One region of the Variovorax sp. AC194 genome, then DNA from elsewhere that is predicted to be linked to it. Evidence: predicted binding sites of a transcription regulator. Region 1 holds the regulator's gene; the other holds the start of a gene.

Region 1 (4,186 bases):
AGGTGCACGGCGTCGAGGCCATCCTCACGCGCCAAGACCACCCGAGCGGCACCGACCGGCTGGCCGAAGCGTGCGAGCAACTGGGCCTCGATGGCGACGAAATCGTCGTCAACGTGCAGGGCGACGAGCCGCTGATCGACCCCGATCTGATCGATGCCGTGGCCGCAGCGCTGGCCCTGCATCCCGAAGCGGCGATGAGCACAGCGGCCCACGAGATCGACTCGCTGGGCGATTTCATGAACCCGAACGTGGTGAAGGCGGTCCTCGACGCGCAGGGCAACGCGCTCTACTTCAGCCGCGCGCCGATTCCCTGGTGGCGCGATGGCTCTGCCAACGGCGCGGCGCCGACCGTGCTGCCCACGCCCGCGCCGCTGCGCCACATCGGCATCTACGGCTACCGCGCGGGTTTCGTGCGGAAATTTCCGTCGCTGCCGCCGGCGCCGGTCGAAGCGACCGAGGCACTCGAGCAATTGCGCGCGCTCTGGCATGGGCATCGCATCGCGGTGCACGTGAGCCATGTCGCGCCCGGGCCGGGCATCGACACCCCCGAGGATCTGGCGCGCGTACGTGCCGTCTTTGCCTCCAGGCCAGCCCCTTAAGACGTGCGCCACGGAGGGAATTCCCTACGGAGGCGCATGCTATCCTCGACGTGAAATCCGCCTTGCCCAGCCCTCGGGCCGACGCTGGGCGTGACACAAAATCTAAGAACCGTCCGAGGACACCATGAGACTAATTTTGCTGGGCGCGCCCGGGGCGGGCAAAGGCACGCAAGCGGCCTTCATCTGCCAGAAATACGGCATCCCCCAAATCTCGACCGGCGACATGCTGCGCGCCGCCGTCAAGGCCGGCACGCCGCTCGGACTGCAGGCCAAGGCCGTCATGGACGCGGGCGCGCTGGTGAGCGACGACCTGATCATCAACCTCGTGAAAGAGCGCATCGCCCAGCCCGACTGCGCCGGTGGTTTTCTGTTCGACGGTTTCCCGCGCACCATTCCGCAGGCCGATGCCATGAAGGCCGCGGGCGTCAAGCTCGACTACGTGCTCGAGATCGACGTGCCCTTCGGCGACATCATCGAACGCATGAGCGGCCGCCGCTCGCACCCGGCATCGGGCCGCACGTATCACGTCAAGTTCAACCCGCCCAAGACCGAAGGTAAGGACGACGTGACCGGTGAAGACCTGATCCAGCGCGAGGACGACAAGGAAGAAACCGTGGGCAAGCGGCTCGAGGTGTACAGCCAGCAGACGCGCCCGCTGGTCGACTACTACTCGGCCTGGGCCAAGGCCGATCCGGCCGCCGCGCCGAAGTACCGCGCCATCAAGGGCGTCGGCACGGTCGACGAAATCACGCAACGCGCCCTGGCGGCACTGAGCAGCTGATTCCCGCCGCCCTTCGACGGGGCGGCTATTTATTTCCCCAGCAGTTCCAGCATCAGCGCGATGCGCGCCTTCACGGGCGTGAGCGCGCCTGCATCGCGCAGCCGGTCATCGGGCTTCGGCAGGATGCGGCCACTGGTGCAACGCGTCGCGCGCAGCACCGCGATGCCGGCGTCCTGTGCCTTGAGCGCCGCGGCTTCCAGTGCGTGGTGCACGGTGCCATTGCCGGTGGTGGCGATGACCAGCCCGCGGACTGGTTCCTCCGCGCCCTCCCGCAGTAGCGCATCGACGATCGCGCCGCTCGCACCGGCATGGCTCATGACGATCTCGACCCGAGGCCAAGGCCCGGACGTGCTCAGCGCCTTCGACGATTGAGATGACGGCGCAGCCGGCCACTCTCTCACGCGCCGCACCGCGCCCTCTTCCACATAGCCGATCGGCCCTGCATCTCCAGATGCGAAAGCATCGAGCCGGTACGTGTGCACCTTCTGCACATCCACCCCGCTGTGGACCGTGCCAGCACACACCGCCACTACGCCCTGCGCGCCCACCATCGCCGCGACCGCGATCGCATCGCGCACGTTCTGCGGACCGTCCGGCGAGAGCGCCGTGGCCGGGCGCATCGCGCAGGTCAGCACCACGGGCTTCGCCGACGCCAGCACCGAGTGAAGGAAGAAGGCCGTTTCCTCGAGCGTGTCGGTGCCATGGCTGATCACCACGCCGGCCACGTCGGGCTGTGCGAGCCAATGCACGCAGCGCTGCGCGAGCTTCTGCCAGATGTCGAACGACATGTCCTTGCTGTCGAGCTGCGCCACCTGCTCCGCCAGTAAAGCGATGCCCTCGGGCGCATCGATGCCGCCCAGGAGGTCCGCCACGCCCACCTGCCCGGCGGTGTAGCCGATGTTGTCGCCGCTGCTGGAGGCCTTTCCGGCGATGGTCCCGCCGGTGCCCAGGACCACCACGCGACGCACTTCGGGCAACGGCAAATGGGCCATGACTTGTCAACTTCCAAAAACTGGTTAAAAATACAGGTACTGGATATCTAGCCAGTGCCGCAAGGAACCACATATGCAGTTCGCCGTGAAGCTTACCGCCCGCCAGCAGCAGATCCTCGACTTGATCCAGAGCGCCATCGCGCGCACCGGTGCGCCGCCCACGCGCGCCGAAATCGCCAACGAGCTGGGGTTCAAGTCGGCCAACGCCGCCGAAGAGCACCTGCAGGCGCTGGCACGCAAGGGCGTCATCGAACTTGTCAGCGGCACCTCCCGCGGCATCCGCCTCAAGGGCGACGCGCTGCGTTCGCTCAACGAAACGCGGCATCGCGAAGGCGGGCAGTTCTCGCTGTCGCTGCCCGGCATGGCGCAGCTGGCGCTCCCGCTCATCGGTCGCGTCGCGGCCGGCTCGCCCATCCTGGCGCAGGAGCACGTCGACCAGACCTACTACGTCGAGAACACGCTCTTCCAGCGCCAGCCTGACTACCTGCTCAAGGTGCGCGGCATGTCGATGCGCGACGCCGGCATCATGGACGGCGACCTGCTCGCCGTGCAGGCCACCAAGGAAGCGCGCAACGGCCAGATCGTGGTCGCGCGCCTGGGCGACGAAGTCACCGTCAAGCGCCTGAAGCGCAACAAGCAGGTCATCGAGCTGCACGCCGAGAACCCCGACTACCCGACCATCATCGTGCAGCCCGGTGAGCCCTTCGAAATCGAAGGCCTCGCGGTCGGCCTCATCCGCAACACCATGCTGATGTAGGCCTCGCGGCCTGCTTGCAGCAGCACCCCATCCGGCCTCGACAGGTGGCGGGCGTATGGCGCGAAGTCGCCATCACCCTGTCGCGGCCGATTCAAGAAATCCTGCCTGTGTTCAACCTCAGACTTTTTTGGAGTTCACATGGGAATCGCCCTCCTCGCCATCGCTGATTTCTGGATGCCGCTGCAATCGCTTGCAAGCCGCCTGATGCCCGCCCGCCGCACCCGTCACCGGGACAGCAGCGACACCGCCGCCGGACTGCGCTACGTGGCCGTGCGCCCGGCCTGCACCGCGCGCACCGCAGGCACGCCTGCACCGACGACAACCGCCACAGCGCCGGCACGCCCGCTGCGCGTGGTTCGCGTGATCGACGGAAAAAGCCAGGACCGCAGCCGCATGGTGATCTCGGGCCGCATGGCCGATGTCTGCGCGGAGCTCGACCGGCTGGCCGCGCTCGAAGCGGCGGAAACCATGCGCTCGGTGCCCCGCTCCACCCGTCTGCACTGAGACATTTCCCCGGGAGAACCGCTCCAGAAGCACCCCGGGGTGGGTATCCAAACGTTCACTGGCGCGACATCCCAATGCTGCGAGGCACAATGGCACGCCATGAACATTGTGATCCTCGACGATTACCAGGACGCCGTGCGCAAGCTGCGCTGCGCCGCCAAGCTGGACGCGTACGCGGCCAAGGTCTACACCAACACGGTCAAGGGCATCGGGCAACTGTCGGTTCGCCTGAAGGACGCCGACGTGATCGTGCTGATTCGCGAGCGCACCCACATCTCGCGCCAGCTGATCGAGAAGCTGCCCAAGCTCAAGCTCATTTCGCAGACCGGGCGCGTCGGTGGCCACATCGACGTCAATGCCTGCACCGAGCGCGGCGTGGCGGTGGCCGAGGGCACGGGCTCTCCGCAGGCACCGGCCGAACTCACCTGGGCGCTGATCATGGCGGCCATGCGCCGGCTGCCGCAGTACATCAGCAACCTCAAGCACGGGGCGTGGCAGCAGTCGGGCCTCAAGTCGGCGTCGATGCCGCCCAATTTCGGCCTCGGCTCGGTGC
Region 2 (4,186 bases), 3.1 Mb from region 1:
AGTGTTAACGAGCTTCTTGCCCGGTGACCCTGCCGGGCGAAGGGCCAGCCGCTTCAGCGCCAGGCCGCGCGCATGCGGTTGCGCAGGTCGATCACGGCGGTAGGCGGCGGCACGGCGGGCGCGCGCACCGGCGGTGGCGGCCAGGTCTGCTGCTCGAACCCCGCCAGATCCGATTCGGTGATGAAGCGCGTGCGGTTCGCATACAGGTGCCGGTCGCCCCGCACCGCCTGCTGCGTGATGTAGAAGCGCTGCGGCACCAAGAGGTGCAGGTGGTCGCGGGCCCGCGTCATCGCGACATAGAGCAGGCGCCGTTCTTCCTCCAGTTCGTGCGCGCTCTGCGCCACGTCGGCCGGCAGGCAGCCGTCGACCACGTTGATCACATGCACCGAGTTCCACTCCTGCCCCTTGGCCGAATGGATGGTGGAGAGGATCAGGTAGTCCTCGTCCAGGAGCGGCGGCCCGGGGCGATCGCTCGTGGCCTCGGGCGGATCGAGCGTGAGTTCGGTCAGGAAGCGCTCGCGCGAGCCGTAGCCCACGGCCAGGCGCACCAGTTGCTCCACGTCCTGGCGGCGCACGCCGGAGGTGTCGTCGTAGAGGCGCTCCAGATGCGGCAAATACCAGTCCATCGCCAGCTCGACATCGGCCGGCCACGCCAGCGACGGCGCGCGCAGCGCGGCATAAGTCTCGGCAAAGCCCACCCATTGCTCGCGCGCCGCGGACGGCGGCACGAAGTCGCGCACGGCCGCGGCCGGGTCGGCCGCCTGGTCCATCGCATCGAGCAACCGCGTGCCCGTGACGGGCCCGATGCCCGGAATCAACTGCGTGACGCGAAACCCCGCCATGCGCCCGCGCGGGTTCTCGGCGAAGCGCAGCACCGCGAGCAGGTCCTTCACATGCGACGCCTCGAGAAACTTGAGGCCGCCGAACTTCACGAACGGGATGTTGCGGCGCGCGAGCTCCAGCTCGAGCGCCGCGCTGTGCGACGAGGTGCGAAACAGCACCGCCTGCGACTTGAGCGCAAGCCCACCCTCGCGGTGCGCGAGCACCTTGTCGGCCACCCAGCGCGCCTGCCCCGCTTCGTCGGGCACCAGCACGATTTGCGGCTTGCCGGCGGAGGGCTTGTCGGTCCAGAGCGTCTTGGCGTGCCGCTCGGCCGCCTGCGCGATCACGCGGTTCGATACATCGAGGATCGGCTGCGTCGAGCGGTAGTTGCGCTCCAGCGTGACCACCCGCGCGGCCTGGCTGAACTGCGCCGGAAAGTCCAGGATGTTGCGCACCGTCGCGCCGCGGAACGAGTAGATCGACTGCGCGTCGTCCCCCACCACCGTGACGCCGCGCCCGTCGGGCTTCATCGCGAGAAGGATCGAGGCCTGCAGCAGGTTGGTGTCCTGGTACTCGTCGACCAGCACATGGTCGAAGCGCGCGCCCACGGCCTCGGCCAGCGCGGGCTCCGCGACCATCTCGGCCCAGTAGAGCAGCAGGTCGTCGTAGTCGAGCACGTTCTGCTGCTGCTTGGCCTCGACGTAGGCACTGAACAGCCTCTTGAGCTCGGCCTCCCATTCGCCGCACCACGGAAAGGCCTCCTTCAGCACCTCGGCCACCGAGGCGCGCGTGTTCACGCAGCGCGAGTAGATCGACAGGCACGTGCCCTTGCGCGGGAAGCGGTTCACCGTGGACGACAGGCCCAGCTCGTGGCGCACCAGCCCCATCAGGTCCTCGGCGTCGCCGCGGTCGTGGATCGTGAAGCTCTCGTCCAGGCCGATCTGCGGCGCGTACTCGCGCAAGAGGCGCGCTCCGATGCCATGGAAGGTGCCGGCCCACGGCAACGCGGGCGGCCGCTCCGACTTGAGGCCGAGCACGCGCGCCAGCACCTGGCCCGCGCGGCGTTCCATCTCCTGTGCGGCGCGGCGCGAGAAGGTCAGCAGCAGCAGCCGCTGCGGATCGACGCCGTCCGCGATCAGGTGCGCCACGCGGTGCGCCAGCGTGCTGGTCTTGCCGGAGCCGGCGCCGGCAATCACCAGCAGCGGGCGGTGATCGTCGGCCACCGCAGCGCCCACGCCGTGCTCAACCGCCGCGCGCTGGTCGTCGTTGAGCGTGGCCAACGCCGCGGCCAGGCGCTCGGCTTGCGTCTTTGGCGCAGCGGAAAAAACGGGGGTCGCAGCGGTCTGCATGGGACACGACTTTACTGTATGTCCGTCCAGTTCGGTCAGGTTTCCGCCTTGTGGCCGGTGACATAATCGCGCCTCGCTGCAACCGGAGACTCCCCATGGAAACCGCCCCGTCTCGGCAGCTTTCAACTCCCCTCTGACGCGCTCGCGCCGGGCCCGGGAATTGAAAGCGCCCCTCCCTCGCCCACCGTTCAGTCATCCCCGGGAGTGAGCCCATGCTCAATATCTTTACGCTCGCCAACGGCCGCCTCGTCCAGGAAGAGATCGAGTCGCTGGAAGAGCTCTCCAAGTTCCAGCCGATCTGGGTCGATCTCGAATCGCCCACGCTCGAAGAAAAGCGCTGGATCAAGCAGTACTACGGCCTCTCGATTCCCGAAGACGCGATGGACGAGGACATCGAGGAATCCGCCCGCTTCTACGAGGAAGACAACGGCGAGCTGCACATCCGCTCCGACTTTTTGATCGACGACGACGAAGACCCGCGCACGGTGCGCGTGGCGTTCATCCTCAACCAGCACAACACCGATTTGCGCAGCCGCGGCGTGCTGTTCTCGATCCACGACGAGGACGTGCCGGTGTTCCGTCTGCTGCGCATGCGCGCGCGTCGCGCGCCGGGGCTCATCGAAGACGCGAAGGAAGTGATGCTCAAGCTCTTCGACGCCGACGCCGAATACTCGGCCGACACGCTGGAGAACATCTACGACGAGCTCGAAGTGGCCGGCAAGAAAGTGCTCTCGGGCAACGTCACCGACGAGCTGGCCGGCGAAGTGCTCGGCCTCATCGCGCGGCAGGAAGACTTGAACGGCCGCATCCGCCGCAACGTGATGGACACGCGCCGCGCGGTCAGCTTCATGATGCGCAGCAAGATGCTCAACGCCGAGCAGTTCGAGGAAGCGCGGCAGATCCTGCGCGACATCGAATCGCTGGACAACCACACGGCGTTCCTTTTCGACAAGATCAACTTCCTGATGGATGCGACCGTTGGTTTCATCAACATCAACCAGAACAAGACCATCAAGATCTTCTCGGTGGCGAGCGTGGCGCTCTTGCCGCCCACGCTGATCGCGAGCATCTACGGCATGAACTTCAAGTTCATGCCCGAGCTCGACTGGGCCATGGGCTATCCGTACGCCATCGTGCTGATGGCCGCGAGCGCGCTGGTGCCGATGTGGTATTTCCGCCGGCGCGGCTGGCTCAAGTAGCCGGTTGCCGCGCGAGCCACGCGCCGACCAGCGCGAGGCTGTAGCGGCTCGCGACCTCGGCGACGAAGCGCGCGAAGTCGCCATGGGCTTCGTCGTCGGCGCGGTCTGAAATCGTCCGCATCGCCGCGAAGGGCACGCCGTAGTCGTGGCACACCTGCGCCACCGCGGCGCCTTCCATTTCCACGGCGAGCGCATCGGGCAGTTGGCGACGCAGCGCTTCGCTCTCGGCAGCGGTCGAGACGAAACGATCACCACTGATCAGCAAACCGCGATGCACCTTCGGTGAACGAAGGCCGAACTCATCGACGGCGCCCTGCCCCACCAACGCCACCGGATCGCGCAGCGCCTCTTCGGCCACGGCAACCAGCGAATCGCTGATCGCAGCGTCGGTCGCGAAACGCGAAAGGCCCATCAACGGCACTTCGTATTTCGGAAAGAGGGGCGAGGCGTCCATGTCGTGCTGAAGCAGTTCGGTCGCCACGACCACATCGCCCACATTCACGCCCGGCGCGAGCCCGCCCGCAACACCGCTGAACACGATGCCCCGCACGGCGAAGCGTTCGAGCAGCATCGTCGCCGTGACCGCCGCCGCCACCTTGCCGATGCGCGACAGCACCGCGACCACGGGCTGGCCATGCAGATGGCCCACCCAGAAGTCGCGCCCGGCGATGCGCACGCGTTGCTCGTCGGGCATCTGCGCGAGGAGCGCCTTCAGTTCCTCGTGCATCGCCGCGACGATGGCGATGGGCGCAGCCACCGTTTACTACTTGATATCCACGCCGTAGAAGGTGTGGCGCCCGAACGGGCTGAGCTTGA

The links. Region 1 encodes LexA, which represses DNA repair genes until DNA is damaged. Its sites were predicted from a motif close to ACTGTATNNNNATACAGT; they were not measured.
Region 2: ACZYRS_RS30870 (ATP-dependent helicase) is a predicted target of LexA. The motif match lies at 2,185-2,202, and genes of this name have one in related genera.

The regions. Positions count from the first base shown of each region.
Region 1 covers NZ_OZ409823.1:3,445,326-3,449,511, reverse strand. The annotation lists gene kdsB (3-deoxy-manno-octulosonate cytidylyltransferase) at 1-599, shown strand, start outside; gene adk (adenylate kinase) at 724-1,380, shown strand; gene ACZYRS_RS16520 (asparaginase) at 1,410-2,372, opposite strand; gene lexA (transcriptional repressor LexA) at 2,446-3,129, shown strand; gene ACZYRS_RS16510 (hypothetical protein) at 3,268-3,633, shown strand; gene ACZYRS_RS16505 (D-2-hydroxyacid dehydrogenase family protein) at 3,733-4,186, shown strand, end outside.
Region 2 covers NZ_OZ409823.1:6,549,926-6,554,111, forward strand. The annotation lists gene ACZYRS_RS30870 (ATP-dependent helicase) at 54-2,171, opposite strand; gene corA (magnesium/cobalt transporter CorA) at 2,384-3,370, shown strand; gene ACZYRS_RS30880 (5'-methylthioadenosine/adenosylhomocysteine nucleosidase) at 3,363-4,127, opposite strand; gene ACZYRS_RS30885 (ABC transporter substrate-binding protein) at 4,134-4,186, opposite strand, start outside.